DNA from 4 places in the Pantoea cypripedii genome. Region 2 is predicted to be linked to each of the others. Evidence: predicted binding sites of a transcription regulator. Region 2 holds the regulator's gene; each other region holds the start of a gene.
What was found. The regulator LexA, encoded in region 2, represses DNA repair genes until DNA is damaged. The targets are predictions, from matches to a motif close to TNCTGTATGTACATACAGNA.
Positions count from the first base shown of each region.

Region 1: HA50_RS11725 (DinI-like family protein) is a predicted target of LexA. The motif match lies at 3,030-3,049, and genes of this name have one in related genera.
Region 3: umuD (translesion error-prone DNA polymerase V autoproteolytic subunit) is a predicted target of LexA. The motif match lies at 2,900-2,919, and genes of this name have one in related genera.
Region 4: metR (HTH-type transcriptional regulator MetR) is a predicted target of LexA. The motif match lies at 1,113-1,132, and genes of this name have one in related genera.

Region 1 covers NZ_MLJI01000001.1:2,535,196-2,540,197, forward strand. Annotated here, with positions in the region: gene fliD (flagellar filament capping protein FliD) at 1-675, shown strand, start outside; gene fliS (flagellar export chaperone FliS) at 686-1,093, shown strand; gene fliT (flagella biosynthesis regulatory protein FliT) at 1,093-1,452, shown strand; gene yedD (lipoprotein YedD) at 1,506-1,973, opposite strand; gene HA50_RS11715 (DUF6388 family protein) at 2,154-2,477, shown strand; gene iraP (anti-adapter protein IraP) at 2,665-2,958, opposite strand; gene HA50_RS11725 (DinI-like family protein) at 3,085-3,324, shown strand; gene HA50_RS11730 (hypothetical protein) at 3,342-3,608, opposite strand; gene HA50_RS11735 (hypothetical protein) at 3,776-4,024, opposite strand; gene HA50_RS31385 (hypothetical protein) at 4,076-4,246, opposite strand; gene HA50_RS11740 (diguanylate phosphodiesterase) at 4,273-5,002, shown strand, end outside.
Region 2 covers NZ_MLJI01000001.1:283,030-288,031, reverse strand. Annotated here, with positions in the region: gene HA50_RS01260 (CsbD family protein) at 36-248, opposite strand; gene dinF (MATE family efflux transporter DinF) at 406-1,737, opposite strand; gene lexA (transcriptional repressor LexA) at 1,830-2,444, opposite strand; gene HA50_RS01245 (diacylglycerol kinase) at 2,550-2,918, opposite strand; gene plsB (glycerol-3-phosphate 1-O-acyltransferase PlsB) at 3,045-5,002, shown strand, end outside.
Region 3 covers NZ_MLJI01000002.1:1,218,906-1,223,907, reverse strand. Annotated here, with positions in the region: gene HA50_RS26975 (hypothetical protein) at 1-305, opposite strand, end outside; gene HA50_RS26970 (hypothetical protein) at 302-550, opposite strand; gene HA50_RS26965 (DUF1281 domain-containing protein) at 587-1,549, opposite strand; gene HA50_RS26960 (helix-turn-helix transcriptional regulator) at 2,208-2,414, opposite strand; gene umuD (translesion error-prone DNA polymerase V autoproteolytic subunit) at 3,023-3,445, shown strand; gene umuC (translesion error-prone DNA polymerase V subunit UmuC) at 3,454-4,728, shown strand.
Region 4 covers NZ_MLJI01000001.1:155,855-160,856, reverse strand. Annotated here, with positions in the region: gene metE (5-methyltetrahydropteroyltriglutamate--homocysteine S-methyltransferase) at 1-1,022, opposite strand, end outside; gene metR (HTH-type transcriptional regulator MetR) at 1,165-2,097, shown strand; gene HA50_RS00690 (YehS family protein) at 2,151-2,630, shown strand; gene HA50_RS00685 (carboxylate/amino acid/amine transporter) at 2,627-3,493, opposite strand; gene yigL (sugar/pyridoxal phosphate phosphatase YigL) at 3,670-4,470, opposite strand; gene pldB (lysophospholipase L2) at 4,502-5,002, opposite strand, start outside.

The sequences.
Region 1 (5,002 bases), 2.3 Mb from region 2:
ATTACGCTCAAGCTGAATGACACCACGACCGGTAACCAGACACTGGCCATCACCAAAGATACATCGAAAGCAGATACTGCCATCACTAACTGGGTGAGTGCTTATAACACCCTGCTGACGCAGTTCGATACGCTAACCAAATATACCGCGGTGGATGTGGGTTCCGACACCCAGGACTCCAGCAACGGCGCACTGCTCGGCGACAGCACCCTGCGGACTATTCAGACGCAGTTAAAAAGCATGCTGACCAATGCGCAGAGTTCATCGACTTATAAAACCCTGGCGCAGATTGGTATCACCACCGATCCGACCTCAGGCCAGCTGGAGCTGGATTCCGACAAGCTGTCCACGGCGCTGAGCACCGATGCTGATGGCGTTAAAGAGATGATTGTTGGCGACGGTAAAACCACCGGTATTACCACCACCATTGGCAGCAATCTGACCAGCTGGCTCTCTACTACGGGTATTGTGCAATCGGCTACCGATGGTGTGAGTAAGACGCTGAACGACCTGACCGATCAGTACAACGACATGAGCACACGCATTGATAACCTGATTGCGCGCTATAAAACGCAATTTACCCAGCTCGACGTCACTATGAGCTCGCTGAATAGCACCAGTACTTACCTGACTCAACAGTTCAGTACTTCATCCAGCAGTAGCTCATCCTCATAAGGAGTGATTCATGTATAGCGCAAATGGCACAAAAGCCTATGCCAAAATCGGCGTTGAAAGCGCCGTCATGAGCGCCAGCCAGCAGCAACTGGTGGTGATGCTGTTTGACGGTGCGCTCAGTGCGCTGGTTCGCGCCCGCCTGTTTTTACAGGACGGTAATATGGAGGGCAAAGGTCGCTCGCTCTCTCATGCGATCAACATTATCGAAAATGGACTCAAACAGGGTCTGGCAGACAGCAACGGTGATGAACTCACCGAAAACCTGTTAGGGCTGTATGCCTACATGGTACGCCGTCTGTTACAGGCTAATCTGCGTAATGACGTGGAAGCCATCGAAGAAGTTGAAGGCCTTCTGCGTAATATCGCTGATGCCTGGAAAGAAGTCGCTCAACCTCAACACCTTCAGGACGCCGTTTAATGACTATCGCACCGCATCTGATTGCCATTTATCAACAGTTACTCGATCTCAGCCAGGGAATGCTGCGCCTTGCCGCAGACGGCGAATGGGATGAATTGATTAAAAAGGAGTTGGAGTATGTCAGTGCGGTGCAAAAGCTAGCCCGATCAACGCAGGATGCTGCACCTTCGCTGCAAACCCAGGAACAGTTGCGCCCGGTACTCCGCCATATCCTCGACAACGAGAGTGAAGTCAGACGTCTGTTGCAGGCTCGTATGGATGAACTGGCACAGCTGGTGGGGCAAACATCACGGCAGAAGTCGGTGATGGGGGCTTACGGCAAGCAAGGCAGCGTGCTGGTGCCGCGCGAATCGGTGTAAGTTTTACCCTCACGCAGCGGCAGAGAAAGACATTTTCCCGCCGCTGCGTCTTTTTATTGCTGAGCGACGCTCTGCGTCGGCCGCAAAATCTCCGGCTCGATGTTCTGAATCACTGCCTCATTGGGGCGTGCCGCCACTTCCTGTAACGCCTGCTGGCACTCTACTGTCGGACGTTCCACTTTACGCATGCGCAAACCGTCGTAACGCAGCTCACCATTTTGCAGTCGCAGCGGCATTACGCGCACCAGACGCGTCACGTTGACCCACTGATCATCAAAGCGCGTCAGTTTGCCCGGCTTGGCGATGACGCGCTGCCATTGACGACAATCCAGCGTATCCCCCTTAGCACCGATGATCAGACTCGCCATCGCCTGGTCGCTAATAAGCTTGCTCTGCGGCCCGGTAGTTTGCCAATAACCCTGCAATTCTGCCGGAGGCGGGGTTTTCACGGCGGCTTCATAGTTGTTAATCTGCGCACAACCGGTCAGCGCCAGCGCCGCCAGTATCATCCACTTTTTCATCTTCGATCCCTACACTCGCTTCAATGGCGGCTACGTTATAATTTTTCCAGTGAGTTTCGCAAGCTATCTGCACGCGGGTTGTTCGTATCACGCTCTTTTTCCGTGATAGAAGCGCGCCCGGGCGACAACCCGGCTGCGGCACGTTACACTACGCGCCGAGTCGATCAGCAGGAATTCCGCATGAAAACACCAGAACAATATTACGCCCAGGCGCGCGAGATGTTTTTTGCCGCCCACCCTGATTTCCAGTCAGCGCTGGATGAACTGACGGAGCAGGATGCCCAGCAGGCGAGCATGACATTAGCCGCCCTGCGCCAGTGGCACGCTGAGCGTATCTACGCCGCGTTTCTCCGCCAGAAAAACCTCGACGGTATGCTGTTTTCCATTCAGCTCGCCGAGCCAGATAAAGCCGTGGCGGCAGAAGCGATCGAAACCTATCTGAAATCACACGCTACGGCGCTGGGAATGACGTGGGAAGAGTTCTGCATCAAAAACGAACTCTGATGCCACGGCACGATTTCACCTGGCCCTAAAAAGCTCAAAATGATCAGGATAAAGTTGTACAACTACATAAAAGTTGTATAACTTAATCTCACGACTTCGGTCGTAGATTGTCCTTGAACGAATGGTGCCTTTGCACCGCCTCTGGAGGTGTTGCTGGATTTCCACCTCCAGAGGTAAAATTTTTTTGCTACTCTTCGCGTTCAATCGCCTTCACTTCAACATAACGCGCCACGGCCAGCAGGCGGTTAATGTGCGTCAGCAACAGATCCACATCTGACTGCAAGAACTCCTGTGATGAGCGTGATGCCGTCACAATCGCGTCCTGCACCGTGTCACTGATGGTCAGCGAATTATCCTGTTTGGCCTGAATCAGCAGCGCAGCAATCAGCAGCGACTGTGCTTCCACCTGCGCCATGAGTTCTTTTGCTTCCACATCCATTTTTGCCATCTTGAGCAAAATATCGATGACCAATTGCCGCATGTTTACCCCCTGGAATGTAAAGTATCCTGATCAAAGATAATATTTTCGTCTTATCCCTTCCCGCCGCTTGATACTGTTTTTATTTACAGTAATATGACGCTCTGATTCATTAAATGGAATGCCCTGATGTTTGTGGAGCTGATTTACGACAAGCGCAACGTAGCGGGATTGCCCGGCGCGCGCGAAATGATTTTGCAGGAACTGGAAAAACGTGTGCAGCGGGTGTTTCCGGAAATTGAAGTGCGGGTTAAGCCGATGGAACGCAATGCCATCGAAACCGACATGAGTAAAAACGAGAAAGCCACCCTGGCACGTATCATCGAAGAGATGTTCGATGAAGCTGATATGTGGCTGGTGGCTGATTAACCACCAGCTCCATCGGCTTAGCTTTCCTGCTCGCTATGATTGATGGCGATTTCCAGATCCTGAATCGCCTGATCAATATCATCCAGCAATTTTCCCTGCCTGTTGATCAACCCGTCAAACCGGGTGGCATACTCTTTATCTTTATATTCACCGGCATCAAAGGCCAGCCAGTGACTGGAAAGCGTTTCAGTATTGGTTTGCGCGTAATGACGCATCTCTTTTAGCTGTGAGGTGACATCACGCAGGTAGTCAGTTTTGGTTTTGATTGCCTCTGAATCACTCATGCTATTTTCCTTTTTCTAAAAATTGCCAGTTTTAATAACGTGCGAATGATTAAAGTTAGTAGAAAATAGCGGTAACGCCTTAGGAATAATCGGAACTGAGTGCGGATCAATATCGGGCAAAAAACCCGCACAGTGGCGGGTCAAATAAGACAAAACTACGGCAAAAATTACAACACGTCGGTCAAGTGATCGACGACAACCCTTCCGTTTACATCGGTTTGCGTAATCCGATAACTGACGCACCAGGAACGCTGGATACACATTTTATCAAACAGGGACACCCGCCCTTTATGTTCGCCATTCGCACCGATAATGCGCCATTCAGTAATATCTTCCTGACCGCGATTGTTAAGCCTTTGCATGCCCTGTTCTACTAAGCGATCGCTATCATCAATCTTCAAATAATCACGCAACATTGTACTCACCTCCCGTTAACGAAGGTCACACTACGCTTTTTATTTGTCGTTTCAATCTAATTTTTTTATCGATGAGTTAGCAACAACCTGATGCAGAAAGAATCCGACTTGACGCAAACCCATCTCCACGTTCCAGCCGGTCAAAGGCGGGAAAAGCGACTGTAAATATAAATCATCTGCAATATCGTCTTTTTCCGTCATCGCTCTGTTAATGTAGGTCACACAAAAATAATGCTGTGGAACCTGCCATGCTCTCAACCGTCCTTTATCGCAGCCATCTGTGCGACCATGTTCCGGTGAAAACTCTGGAAGACATGGTTGATAAGGCCAATAAAAAGAATGAATTATCGGATGTTACGGGCATTTTGTTATTTGATGGTCTGCATTTTTTCCAGTTGCTGGAGGGGCCGCCTGAAGCCGTGCAATCTATTTATGAGCGGATCTGTAAAGACGCGCGTCATGAGAACCTGGTGGAATTGTTGCATGACTATGCCCCCGCCCGCCGTTTTGGCAATTCCGGCATGGAGCTGTTTGACCTGCGCGAGCATGATAAGGCCACGGTATTGCAGGCAGTGCTGAACAAGGGGACATCGAAGTATCAGCTGACCTTTGAAGATCGGGCGTTACGTTTTTTGCGTACCTTTGTCGAAGCCAGAGAAAAAGAAAACTATTTTGAAATTCCTCCGGCCAGCACCTGGGAATTTATCGCTGATACCGAGGAAAAGGTGCTGATTAACGTTATCCCGGATCCCTCAACGCACTGCCACTTTGCCTTTCAACCGATTATCGACCCGTTCTCACGCGAAGTCCTGGCGCTGGAAGCGCTGATTCGCAGCGCAGATGGGGGGCCGCCACAAAAGTTTTTTGCTCCCTACAGCCGCAAGCAGGCCTATGAAGTCGATCTCAAAAGTAAAAGCCAGGCCTTTAAGCTGGCAAAGCAGTTCGACATTCCGGAACTGACGCTGTCGATTAATCTGT
Region 2 (5,002 bases):
TCGGAGCTTAGGAGCATCGTCCTTAAACGGGTCCGTTACCAGCGATAATCCTTGTTGTGACCTTCCCAGTCTTTCACTTCACGCTCGGCCTGATCTTTCGCGTAACCGTAGCGTTCCTGAATTTTACCGACAAGCTGATCGCGTTTCCCTTCGATGACGGTCATATCATCATCGGTCAGCTTGCCCCATTTTTCTTTCACTTTCCCTTTGAATTGCTTCCAGTTTCCACTCGCTTCGTCTTTGTTCATAACCGTACTCCATGTCGTTTCCAGTGAGTTGACGGCATACCCATTTCCTGAAGGTAAAAACCGATATAACACGCTACTTAATTGCGTTGTTAAGGATAATTATAGTAGGCAATGAATATCAGGTAGCACACTTACGGATTAATCTGTAATTAACAGGTTATATTCCACTATACGAAAACCAAGTATCATGACGCCAGTGACGGCGCCAGACCAGCCACAACGTGAGTCCGCGTAATGCCAGAAATACCGTCACCGCCAGCCACAAACCATGATTTCCCAGCCAGGGTAAGGTGAGCAACGACAGGCCATAACCCAGCGCCGCCAGCGCCATGCTGTTACGCATTTCCCTGCCACGCGTCGCGCCGATAAACATGCCATCCAGCAGATAACACCATACCCCCACCAGGGGCATCACCACCTGCCACACCAGGTAACGATCGGCGGCTTCGCGGAGTTCGTCCAGCGAGGTCAGCAACCCGACAATTTGCACCCCGCACAGGGCATACATCATGGCGAACAGCAACGCCACCAGACCCGCCTGACGGCAGGCCGCGTGCCAGACCAGCAACAACTGGCTGCGATCTTTCGCACCAACCGCTTCACCAGAGCAGGCTTCAACCGCATAAGCGAAGCCATCCAGTGCGTAGGCTGTGAAAGTGAGAAACATCAGCAGAACCGCGTTGACTGCGACCACATCCGGCCCAATGCGCGCGCCAAAGATGGTCAGAGAAGCAAAACAGATTTGCAGCAGAAATGAGCGCAACATAATGTCGCGATTGAGACGAAACAGGCGAGCGGCGCCACCGCGCCAGCTCTCTTTCAGCAGGGTGAAATCAATGCCACGTAGCTTTAATACGCGCGCGACCATTAACAGCCCGACACCCAGGGTGACATATTCAGCCAGTGCCGTAGCCGCAGCAGCGCCTGCCACACCCCAGTGCAGGCCGAGCACAAACAGCAGATCCAGCAGAATATTGACCAGGTTGCCCACTACCAGCAAAACAACGGGCGCACGCGCATACTGCACGCCCAGCAACCAGCCGAGGAGCACCAGATTAGCCAGTGTGGCGGGAGCACTGAGCCAGCGAATCTGAATAAACAGTTGTGCCTGCTGCTGTACCGCAACGCTGCCCCCCATGAGCGCAGCCGCCAGATTGCCGACAGGTGTGCGCAGCAACATAAACAACACGCCTGCGATCAATGCGATAAGCAACGGTTGGGTAAGCGCACGCGCCAACGCCGTTTTATCGCTGGCACCAAATGCCTGGGCAGTCAGTCCGGTTGTACTCATGCGTAAAAACAGCAGCAGCATAAAAATGAAGCTGGTTGCAGTGCTACCCACAGCCACGCCACCGAGATAGATCGGACTATCGAGATGGCCAATCACTGCGGTATCTACCACGCCAAGCAATGGCACCGTGATATTCGAGAGGATCATCGGCAGCGCCAGCCGCCAGAGTGTCTTATCAGAGGAGGAAAACAGCTGCATCAGCCCGTCCCGGTTTGTGCTGCGCTACAGTTATTTTGGCAAATCAAACCACGGCAGCGCAGAGGCGCTACCGTAGTGGGGGATTTAAAGGATTAAAGCCATTCGCCGTTACGCACGATACCCACAGCCAGCCCTTCAACGGTGAGTGACTGCTCACGTGTATCGACCACAATCGGCTGGAAGTCGCTGTTTTCTGGCAGCAGCTGCACAATCGCACCCTGCTTTTTCCAGCGTTTCACTGTGACTTCATCATCAATGCGCGCCACCACAACCTGGCCATTGCGCACTTCCTGAGTCTTGTGTACCGCCAGTAAGTCACCATCCATAATGCCGATATCTTTCATCGACATGCCGCTAACGCGCAGCAGGAAATCAGCGGTAGGTTTGAAGAGGTTGGCATCAACCTGGTAATGGGCCTCGATGTGCTCCTGTGCCAATAACGGTTCACCCGCGGCGACACGGCCAATCAGCGGCAGCCCCTCACTGGCTTCTTCTTCCATTAATAAACGAATACCGCGCGACGCACCGGAGACGATTTCAATTACGCCCTTACGTGCCAGGGCCTTCAGATGTTCTTCTGCCGCATTCGGTGAGCGGAAGCCCAGTTGAGCAGCAATTTCCGCACGCGTTGGCGGCATGCCCGTCTGGTTGATATGGTCGCGAATCAGATCATAGACCTGTTGCTGCCTGCTGGTTAACGCTTTCATCCCGCCCCCTGGTTGTTTATACAGTCGCTGTGAGTATATACAGGTATTGGCGAAATGGAAACCAAAACTGAGGGAAAAATCAGCGAGTTGATGAATCCGGAATCCTTATCGCAAATGCGACCAAAGCAGCGCGATCCAGACGAAAAGAGCCAGTAAGATAGCTAACAGTACGGCAGCCGACCCCATATCTTTCGCGCGTCCGGCCAGCGGATGACGCTCCTGACCAATGCGGTCGACGACGGCTTCAATGGCACTATTCATTATCTCTACAATGACCACCAGCACCACAGAACCGATCATGAGTACGCGGGAGATAGCGTCAACATCCAGCCAGCATGCCACCACAATCGCCACCAGCGCGGCGATGGCCTCCTGGCGAAATGCCGCTTCATGTTGCCAGGCGGCGCGCAATCCCTGCCAGGAATAACCGGCAGCTTTCACTATCCTGAGAATACCGGTGACGTTATTTGCCATGTCGTTGAACCCTTTACTCGTTTTGACGTCAATGTCTGGGCAGCCGGGAATGGCACGGCCACAGATCTTCGCGGCACTTTCTGGTATGCTTGCCGCGCTTTGCTAACAAGAGGCTTAAAGTTGTCTATGTCAGGTTGGCGTAAACTTTATTATAAATTATTGAATTTACCACTCTCCATTTTGGTAAAGAGTAAGGCTATTCCGTCGGATCCCGTGTCTGAGCATGGGTTAGATTCAACGCGGCCAATCCTATATGTGCTGCCTTACGATTCCAAGGCCGATCTGCTCACCCTGCGTTCGCAATGTGTGAAACACGATCTGCCGGATCCGCTTACACCGCTGGAAATCGATGGCACATTGCTGCCTCGCTATGTGTTTATCCACGACGGTCCGCGCGTTTTCCCTTATTTCGTGCCGAATGTGGAGTCAGTGAAGCTATTTCATGACTATCTCGATCTGCATCGCAGCAACCCCGAGCTGGATGTGCAAATGCTGCCAGTGTCGGTGATGTTTGGACGCGCACCTGGGCGTGAAGTTCAGGGCGAGCAGACACCACATCTGCGCATTCTTAACGGTGTACAGAAGTTCTTTGCCATTCTCTGGCATGGCCGCGACAGTTTTGTCCGCTTCTCGCCGACGGTGTCGCTGCGTCAAATGGCAACCGAGCACGGAACGGACAAGTCAATTGCGCAAAAACTGGCCCGCGTGGCGCGTATTCACTTCGCTCGCCAGCGTCTGGCCGCCATCGGCCCGCGCTTACCTGCCCGCCAGGATCTGTTCAACAAGCTGTTGCAATCAAAAGCCATTGAAAAGGCTGTGGAAGATGAAGCGCGCAGCAAAAAGATTTCCCATGAGAAGGCGCAGCAAAACGCCATTGAAATGATGGAAGAGATTGCGGCTGACTTCTCCTATGAGGCTATCCGCGTCACTGACCGCGTGATGGGCTGGATGTGGAGCCGACTTTATCAGGGTATCAACGTCAATGGCGGCGAGCGTGTGCGTCAGCTGGCACAGGATGGTCACGAGATTGTCTATGTTCCCTGCCATCGCAGCCATATGGATTACCTGCTCCTCTCTTATGTGCTTTACCACCAGGGTCTGGTACCACCGCATATCGCGGCCGGTATCAATCTTAACTTCTGGCCTGCCGGTCCGATTTTCCGTCGCCTGGGCGCATTCTTTATTCGCCGTACTTTTAAAGGCAACAAGCTCTATTCCACTGTGTTTCGTGAATATCTTGGCGAATTGTTTAATCGCGGCTACTCGGTTGAATACTTTGTCGAGGGCGGACGTTCACGTACCGGCCGCCTGCTGGAACCGAAAACCGGCACCCTGTCGATGACGTTACAGGCGCTGTTGCGTGGCAGCAGCCGTCCAATTACCTTCGTGCCGATTTACATTGGTTACGAGCATGTGATGGAAGTCGGGACCTACGCCAAAGAACTGCGCGGGGCGGTGAAAGAAAAAGAAGGCTTTATGCAGATGGTGCGCGGCCTGCGTAAGCTGCGCAATCTGGGCCAGGGTTATGTCAACTTCGGCGAACCGCTGCCGCTGGTGAATTACCTGAACAAACATGTACCAGAATGGCGTGAGTCCATCGATCCGATTGAGCCGCCACGTCAGGCATGGATGACTCCCGCAGTAAATGACATCGCCAACCGTCTGATGGTGCGGATTAACGAAGCCGGTGCCGCCAATGCGATGAACCTGTGCGTTACCGCACTGCTGGCCTCTCGTCAGCGTTCGCTTACCCGCGAGCAACTGATTGAGCAGCTGGAATGCTATACCCAGTTGCTGCGCAACGTCCCTTACTCGTCAGAAGCCACTGTGCCAAACCTCAATGCAGAAGCGCTGTTCGATCACGCTATGGGCATGAACAAGTTTGAGACCGAGCAGGACAACATTGGTGACATCATCATTCTGCCGCGTGAGCAGGCGGTACTGATGACTTACTACCGCAACAACATCCAGCATATGCTGGTTATGCCATCATTGATTGCCGCGATTGTGCAGCAGCACCGGGAAATCAATGAAGCGGAGTTACTGCGTCAGGTGAGCCTGGTGTATCCCATGCTGAAGAGTGA
Region 3 (5,002 bases), on a different contig from region 2:
TTCCGTTCACGCACCACCGGCGCGTCCGGCGTGCCGGTCACAGTCCACTCATCCAGGAAGCGAAGGCCGGTGAGCGTCTGCGCCTGTGCGTCGCTGAGCAGGACGATGGCCTTCAGCCAGACGTCATTGCCGCCGAAGCGCCAGTAACAGCCCTCACTCTCACAGGGTTCCGCCTTCCACCACGTCCGGCCCATGTGCGTACACCCCGCCTCTGTCATCTGCGCGTCCGCTGACCGGATAAGCAGGTGTTCCTCTGAACATGCACTCCGCCATTCAGTCTGAAAGGAAATCAGCCAGGTTTTCATACGTCCTTCTCCCGCCGGGCCAGCACGGTGTCAGCGCAGTGACACAGGAAGTACCCGCTCAGGCTGATGCCGGCATCCAGGGTGGCGTCGGCCAGCGCCAGCGTGGCCAGCACCTCCTCCGGGGTCAGCTCCGGAGCGATATCCTCAAAATCATCCGCAATCCATATGTGGCCAGCGCAGGGCGTGGCGGGGTCAGAACGCTGCAGCTGTGCAATAAAATCAGCGATGGTGACGGGTTTATTCATACTCTTTCCGGCGGGCCTGCGCCCGCCGCCTCCTTATCAGCCGCCAAAGCTGGCCACGTTATTCAGAATCCACGCCGGGCCTATTACGTCCCGGAATCCGTCTTCGTCTTCTTCCTTACTCCACTCCAGCGAATCGCAGCACGCTTCCAACTGCTCACCGTCGCTGTAGAGCGCATATCCGCAGTAATCAGCACCGGCTTCGGCGTACCAGTGCTCCACGGTGACGCCGTAACGCGCACTCAGTGCGTTCAGCACCGCCGCCGACGGCGGTGACCAGGGCGTGTCAAAATCAGCGTCAAAGGTTGTGTCAGAAGACCAGGAGATATTCAGGTCATGCGCGTGCGGCCACTTTGTTCCGCAGCGGTCAGTGGTGTCGCTGAACCCGTCCGGCACGCCTGCAAGCAGGCGACCGTTATACCCGTTGATTTCCACATCCAGGCGCGGCGGGCACAGCTGCAGCATGTCAAAGGGGGCGGACTGATGCGTCACCAGCTCTCCCCGGCACAGGCGGTTCCAGGCTTCAGCGGGGCTGCGGGTGCTGAACGTCACCTGCCAGTCCCCCTGCTTCTGCTGCCAGAGTGCGCAGATGACGGCCTGTTGTTCCGCAGACAGCGTTTCCCATTCCCTCCCCGGCAGGCCGCTGGCCCGCCACAGGTCATGCAGCCGTGCGCAGGCGGCTTCCGTCAGCACCACGCCCTCACTCAGGCAGCACAGCCACTGTGTAAACGCCTGATTACCTGACACATTGTGGTGCCCGCCGCTGCCCTCCCCTGCACACGACGGATAACCTTCTGCCCCTGTCAGGGCCGGATACGGGGCATAATGCGCCCCGTCTGCCGGATGCAGCAGCCCGGCACATCCGGCCAGAAACAGCTGGATACCCTCCGCTGCCGCCTGTGCATACGACGGATAACCCCCGCCCGCAAACAGCGCCCTCACCTGCCCGATATCTTCACTGCGGCCGTTCACGCACAGCCGGTTACAGCACCAGTTCGGCATGTTTCACTCCTCCGTTGATGGTTGCACGGCGCACTCTCACGCCGTGACGACACAGCAGCCGGGCCGCGAGCGGACCGGGCAACGGGCGCAGGAGGAAGCCGCATGCGCCGCCGGAGCGGACTGAATGTCCCGCGCACGGCGGGGAACGGGTGACGACAGCGGTGAAACGTACCCCTGACCGGGAAGCGCCCCGGCTAACGTGAAGTCACGGCGTGTCCGCAGGTAACCGGTGAAACCAGCAGAAAAGTGAGAGGGGGAGCAGAGAGCGGCGTCAGGCGGTATGCCGCGCCGCACAGAAGCGGAGCGCAGCGACGGCCTTCAGAAAGTGGACAAAAAAAAGCCCGGGAGGTTAAACCGGGCGATGAAGCCATATCGACTCAGGTGTCCGGTCTTCAGGCCGGCTCGCTTAAAAAAAGCCCCTGCGGCTGTCAGAGTGACCACAGGGGCGACGTGAGCGCATGAAAACGGCCATGCACCAGTGAGTAGCAGGAAAATAATAATTCAGCGGCGGGACAATGCAAGTCCGGGATGAAGGCAGCATAAGCGCACTGCCTGCGCGGGCGCACAGTTTATTTAACCCCGGTGTTGCTGGACGGATTAAAAAGCCCGCGCAGGCCTGTCAGAAATTATCACGCACCGGGAGGAATGGCCACCCTGTTCAGTCCGGCTGTTCATCAGCTGATTGCTTCAGCTCCCACATGGCCTGCCGGATGAGCCAGAATCCGGGTGTATGGAACACTTTACCCAGCCGCTCTGCCACTGCCGGGGTGACTGTCAGTCGCCCGCTCAGCAGCGCCCATACATCGGCGTTATCCAGCCCGGTACGCCGGCAGAACATCTCTGTGGAAATGTCATATTCTGCCATAAGATAAGCAAGAAACCGCCCGGGAGAAGTGCGCCCGTCCATAAAGGCCCCAGAGTTTTATTATTGTTACCGGCAGCATAAAACGCCGTCTCTGCTCTGCACAATAACTGACCGGAAATAATGACCCGCCCTTTACCGTCTGCCAGCAACGCTCGCCGCAGTCACGGCTGAGGCGTACCGCAGCGCCAGCGAGGAACGAACAGCCGTGGCGAGGAAGCGTCACGTCACCGGTGGCAGACCGAGTCTGCTTACGCCCGGAATGGACTGAAGACCCGGGGACAAAAAAAGCCCGGCGGAGACCGGGCAGAAGAAGGAGTCCTTAAGGAAGGCATCCCTGCCGCTACGCTATGTTGCTCACCGTGATTATAGTGCGCTTTCCGGCGAAAGCCGCGGGGAAATAAAATTAGCTGCCACGTCAGCCACATGGTTCACGCGGGACCGGTTCTCTCCCCCTGCCCTCTTGCGATCGGCTTAATGCGATACGATACTGTATATAAATACAGTTATACTCAGAGGTAAAAACCATGCCGCAGGCTTATAGCCCCCTTCCGCTTTACGGTAGCCAGTCGGGACATGCTGAGAGTGAAACGCTGCCTGTGCCGACAGGCATGACCCTGCTTCGTCCCGCAGAACACAGGACTCAGCTGGGCATTCCGTTTTATGCCGATCTGTGCCCGGCCGGCTTCCCCAGCCCGGCTGCGGATTATGTCGAATCCGAGCTCGATCTCAATGAGCTGTGCATCCGTCGCCCGGCGGCCAGCTACTTTGTCCGTGCCAGCGGCAGCAGCATGGAAGACCTGGGGCTGTTCGACGGCGACGTCATGGTCGTTGACCGGGCGGAAGAAGCCTGCCACGGTGATGTGGTGATCGCTGAAGTGAACGGGGAATTTACCGTCAAGCGCCTGCAGCTGCATCCGCGACTCGCGCTGCTGCCGATGAACCCGGCATATCCCGTCATTTATCCGGAATCGCTGCAGCTGATGGGCGTGGTGACCTGGTTCTTTCACAGCACCCGCGCGCGCCGGAGGTAAGTATGCCGATGTTCGGACTGGCCGATGTGAACAGTTTTTATGCCAGCTGTGAGGCCTTATTTCGCCCGGACCTGCGCGGACAGGCCGTGGTGGTGCTCAGTAACAATGATGGCTGCGTAATCGCACGCAGCGCCCGCTCAAAAATGCTCGGTATAAAAATGGGCGTACCGTGGTTTCAGATAAAGAACGCGGACTTTCCTGAAAGGGTGCATGTCTTCAGCAGCAATTACGGGCTTTATCACAGTCTCAGCCAGAGGGTGATGTCAGCGCTGGAAGAAATGACGCCAAAGGTGGAGCAGTATTCGATTGATGAGATGTTCCTGGAGCTGACCGGCATCAATGGCTGTGAAGACTTTGAGCACTTCGGCCGGCGGCTACGTCAGCATGTACTGGCAACCACCGGACTCACCATCGGCGTGGGCATGGGACCGACAAAAACGCTGGCAAAATCAGCACAATGGGCGAGCAAGGAATGGAAACAGTTCCGCGGCGTGCTCGCTCTGACGCCGGATAATCTGAAGCGTACTGCCACCCTCCTCTCCCGTCAACCGGTTGAGGAAATCTGGGGCGTGGGGCGCCGTATCGGCAAAAAACTGAACACGATGGGTATACGCACGGCGCTGGAGCTGGCGCGCACCCACCCGGCCTTTATCCGGAAAAACTTTTCCGTCGTTCTTGAGCGAACCGTGCGCGAGCTGAACGGGGAGTCCTGCATTCCACTTGAGGAACTGCCGCCGGCCAAGCAGCAGATTGTCTGCTCCCGCTCTTTCGGTGAGCGCATCACCGCAAAATCGGCCATGCAGCAGGCACTGTGCCAGTATGCCACCCGGGCGGCTGAAAAGCTGCGGGGTGAACGCCAGTTCTGCCGGCACATCAGCGTATTCATCCGGACATCGCCCCACGCGGCCGGGGAGGTATTCTATGGCAACAGCGCCGGCGAAAAGCTGACGCTGCCCACGCAGGATACCCGGGACATCATTGCGGTGGCCATGCGAGCACTTGACCACATCTGGCTGGAAGGCCGGCGCTACATGAAAGCCGGCGTGATGCTCGATGACTTCACGCCGCACGGCGTCAGCCAGTTGAACCTGTTTGATGAGGACCGCCCGAGGCCGAAAAGTGCGCAGCTGATGAAGGTAATAGATGGCATTAACCAGTCGGGGCTCGGGAATATCTGGTTTGCGAGTCAGGGCGTGGATACGGGCTGGCAGATGAAACGTGAGATGCTTTCACCTGCATGGACCACGCGCTGGAGCGATATTCCCGTTGCACGGGTGCTCTGAGACAGCGACGATATCCCGGACGATTCAGGATATCGGTTCAGGAGCTGCTTACTTCACCGGTGGAAAAGCCAGAATTCATCCATAATTAAAAGAGGAAGCCCCGGTTTTTTGTCCCGGAAGTAACGCCCCCGGGGCAGTCTGTCGCCGGGATGCAGCTTCCGGGCCCACTCATCAAACGCGGGACGGCACCTGCGAACGTTGCCTTTAAACATATCTGCAGACTGGGTGATGGTCAGCCCCCTTCCCTGCCCGCGGAACCGGCTATACAGTTCAT
Region 4 (5,002 bases), 130 kb from region 2:
TCATCGAGACGGGTTTCCACGCTCAGGTCGATCGGGCTGTGCAGCAGCGAGCAGGAGGAGCCGATCCACAGCTGCTTGCGTTTTCCCACCAGCGGTTGCAGGCGTTCGAACCAGTTGCTGAGGTCGGCACGCCAGACGTTACGACCGTTGATCACCCCAACAGACAGCAGCCATTCTGCTGGCAGTTGCTGGTTGATGTGCTGGATATCATCTTTGCCGTGCACCAGGTCAACATGCAGCCCCTGCACTGGCAGCGCTTTGATCACATCAAGGTTCTGGCCGATACTGTCGAAGTAGGTGGTCAGCAGCAGTTTGGTTTTGCCCTGCAACGCGTCGTAAGCCGGTTTGAACGCGGCACGCCATTCCGGCGGCAGTTCCAGTGCCAGCGCTGGCTCATCAATCTGCACCCATTCGATATCGCGTTTTTTCAGTTCAGCCAGCACCTGTTGATAAACCGGCAGGATGTCTTTCAGCAGCGAAAGGCGATCAAACTGTTCGCCTTTGACTTTACCCAGCCACAGATAAGTGACCGGGCCGAGTAGCACGGGTTTGACTTTATGGCCGAGTGCCAGCGCTTCGTCCACTTCGTCCAGCAGCTGGGTCCAGGTCAGTCTGAACTGCTGACCCTGGGTGAATTCTGGCACCATGTAGTGATAGTTGGTGTTAAACCATTTGGTCATTTCGGCGGCGGCGGCTGGTGCGCCAGTCGGTGCACGACCACGGCCCAGGCGGAACAGGGTATCGAGGTCAACGGAGCCGTCTTTATTCTGGTGGCGGGCCGGTACGTTGCCCAGCAACAGGCTGGTGGTGAGTACGTGATCGTACCAGGCGAAGTCGCCCACCGGCAGCAGGTTCACGCCCGCCTCTTTCTGTTGTTGCCAGTGACGTGCACGCAGTTCACGCCCCACGGCAAGCAAATCTTCCTGAGAGCTGTTACCTGCCCAATAACTTTCCTGGGCTTTTTTCAATTCACGACGCAGACCGACGCGAGGAAAACCGAGTGTATGGTTCAGAATGGTCATTTGATGTCCTCCAGGTATTCTTTATTGAGCAGCTTAGGTTACAATCAGATGTTTAGCCGTCCAGATGTTTACACCGCTATCTTCTGCGGGTACTGTATGTTCCTCAAGCGCAAATTGTTCAATCTCGATGTGAAGGATTCTCATGATCGAACTCAAACACCTGCGGACGCTGCAAGCGTTACGGCATACCGGCTCTCTGGCCGCCGCCGCCGCTCAGCTTCATCAAACGCAATCGGCGTTATCTCATCAGTTCAGCGACCTGGAGCAACGGCTGGGCTTTCGCCTGTTTGTGCGTAAGAGCCAGCCACTACGGTTTACACCACAGGGGGAGATCCTGTTGCAGCTGGCTGAGCAGATCCTGCCGCAGATTCAGCAGGCGTTGCAGGCTTGCCATGAGCCGCATCAGACGACGCTGCGCATCGCCATTGAGTGCCACAGCTGTATTCAGTGGCTGACGCCAGCGCTGAATAATTTCCGTCAGAGCTGGCCGCAGGTGGTGATGGATTTTAAATCCGGCGTGACATTCGACCCGCAACCCGCGTTGCAGCAGGGCGAGCTGGATGTGGTGCTGACCTCCGATATTTTGCCGCGCAGCGGGTTGTTCTATTCCCCGATGTTTGATTACGAAGTGCGGCTGGTGCTGGCACCGGATCATCCGCTGGCGCAGCGCGAGACTATTTCACCAGACGATTTGGCGGATGAAGTACTGCTGATTTATCCGGTGCAGCGTCAGCGGCTGGATATCTGGCGGCATTTTTTGCAGCCTGCGGGAGTCAGCCCGGCGCTGAAGAGCGTCGATAATACGTTGCTGATGATCCAGATGGTGTCAGCACGCATGGGGATTGCAGCGTTGCCTCATTGGGTTGTGGAAAGCTTTGAGCATCAGGGATTGGTGGTGACCAAAACGCTGGGTGAAGGGTTGTGGAGCCGTTTGTACGCGGCAATGCGTGACGGTGAGCAGCGTCAGCCGGTGCTGGAGGCGTTCACACGTTTTGCCCGCCAGCATGCCTGTGATCATCTGCCTTTTGTGCGCGATGCATCGCGTCCCGGTTCGTTACAACCGCTGTCTTCCTGAAACGGCCTACTCTATAATGCGCCGCCTCAACCCGTGACCAGGAGATTTTCACCATGACCAATAACGATGTGCTGCGCAGCGTGCGCTATATGCTGGATTTAAGCGACAGCAAAGTGGTGGAGATTTTCGCCCTGGCGAGTTGCGATGTGCCGCTGGAAGATGTGCAGGCGTGGCTGAAGAAAGATGATGATGCCGCTTTTCGTCCCTGCCCGGACGTGCTGATGGGTTATTTCCTTAACGGTTTGATTTTCCATCGTCGCGGTAAAAGCGAAGATGCGCCTGCGCCATCGATTGAGCGCCGCATGAACAATAATATCTTCCTGAAGAAGTTACGTATCGCGTTTGCCCTGAAAACCACGGACATTCCCGAGATCTTGCTGAAGGCAAACTTTAAGGTTTCTCAGGCGGAGATCGGCGCAATTTTCCGTAATCCGGATCATAAGAATTACCGCGAATGCGGTGACCAGATTCTGCGTAACTTTTTAAAGGGGCTGACGCTGATACAGCGCCCGGCCCCTGCCAAAAAGGCTTAATGGCTGGTCGCGGTTTTTCCCAACACCCAGCGTTTATGCACATAAAGTGAAGCGAAGATCACAATGGCCCCGGCGATAAAGCTCGGCCAGTGTGGTTTTTCCTGCCAGATCGCCAGGTTCACCAGCAATCCTGCCGGGACATGCATATTGTTCATGATACCCAGCGTGCCTGCATCCACCTGGGTAGCGCCATAGTTCCACATAAAGTAGCCCAACCCGGACGCGGCCACGCCCAGCCACACCAGAATGCCCCATTGCAGCGAAGTGGTTGGCAGCTTGTTGGGGTTGCCCCACAGGCTCCAGGCAATCACCGCAATGATCACTGCGCCAAGGTAGAACCAGGAAAACGCGGTGTGCTGCGGCATCGGGCGCGTCTCCTGCAAACGCTTGTAACCCACCATGCCGATTGCAAAACAGATATTCGCCGCCTGCACCAGCAGCAGACCTAACCAGAAGTGGTCGCTGACTTTGTCATAACGAATAATTGCTGCGCCGACCACCGCCAGCAAAGCACTGAAGGCGTAGCCAATTCGCAGCGGTCGGCGGCTGAGCAGATCGTAGATCAGGGTGACATACAGCGGCGTCATGACGGTAAATAACAGGAATTCCGTCACGCTGAGATAGAGGTAGGCTTCAAAGCTGAGCAGGTACATGATGCCCAATTGCAGCATCCCCACCAGCATATACAGCAGGATGGTCGAGGCGCGATAACCACGCCAGCGCAGGAAGGGCAGAAAAACAATGGCTGCCAGTGCCAGACGCATCAGCACCGAGAACCAGGAATCCACCTGACCCGCCAGATATTCCCCGATAAAACTAAAGGAAAAAGCCCACAGAATGGTGGTAACGATCAATAACGGCACAGTAACGACCCCAAAATGAACAGTGCCGCTAGTGTAAACAAACTGTCGCTGTCTGGTTGAATTATCTGGTTTACAAGCGTTCAAAATGCAGGCAGCCGTAGCGGCGCGATTTATCGCGCAATCAGGACAGTGCGCAATAGCGCGATAAATCGCGCCGCTACGGATCGCAGATAAACTTACGCCAGAAACAGCTTACGCAGCGTATGTGGTACCGCGTCTTCGGCGTTGCTGCCAATCACTTCCAGCGCTGGCAACGTGTCTTTCAGGCGCTGATGCGCATTGCGCATGATGCAGCCCTTGCCCGCCATGCTGAGCATCTCCACATCGTTCATACCATCACCAAAGGCGATACACTCTTTCAGTGAATAGCCGAGCTGTTTCGCCACGGCTTCCAGCGCGTGTCCCTTGGAAACGCCACCCGCCATCACTTCCAGACAGGTCGGCAGCGAGAAACTGACGTTAACCCGATCGCCCCAGCGCGCTTCAATCGCCTGTTCCATCGGGATCAGATGCTCTGGTTCGTCGCAGGTAAAGAAAACTTTGCTGATGCCATCCGTCGGCAACATGCCGGGCTGATACACCTGGTAGTTAAACACCGACTCGCGGAAATAATCCTGCTCGGCCGGGCGATGGCGGCTGATAAACCATTCGTCATCACGGTAAACGTGGGTCAGCACCTGCTCATCGTGGTATTTCAGGCCATACAAATCCTGCGCGATATCGGCATCCAGATTGTGGCTGAAAATCAGTTCGCCGTCGGCGTTATGCACCCGCGCACCGTTGGAGGTGATCATATAAGCCGGGATGCCGAGACTGTCGCGCATTTGTCCCACATCGATATAGTGACGACCGGTGGCAAAGACGAAATGAACATCGCGCGCCACCAGCTCCTGCAAGGTACTGCGGGCAAAAGGTGTCAGGCGATGGTCCGGAGAAAGCAGCGTGCCATCCAGGTCGGATGCGACGATGTGGTACATGTAAACCTCGGTTGTAGGTATCAATAATCAATTAAACGTGGCGTGCAAAAAAATCGACCACGGCGTTTAGCGCCTGGGCGCGCATCGCGTCTGTTTCAAACAGGATCTCATGTCGCGCACCCTCAATCACATAGGGCGTGACGCCTTCGCAGGGATGCCCTGCCGCCGCCATCGCCTCACAAAACAAATCCTGCGAGCGGTTATCCACCACCCGATCTTCACTGGCCTGCATCAGCAGCATTGGCGTGGTGATGTTATTCACCTGGCTGATGATGTTGCGTCCGGCCTGCACCCCTTCCCTCACCCAATGGTAGGTCGGGCCACCGACGCGAATTGCCGGGTCATCGGCATAAAAACGTAAATTGCGGCGATAGCGTTCCCGGCTGTGCGTCAGTTGGTTGATACCGAACGGATGCGCGCGCCAGCGCCCGGTCCCCAGGGCGTAACCGTCACGCAGGGCAGGCATTTTCTCTGCCCAGTCAAGGATACGGTGCGCCAGGAACGGTGGCAGCGGCAGGGTGATGCCGAACAT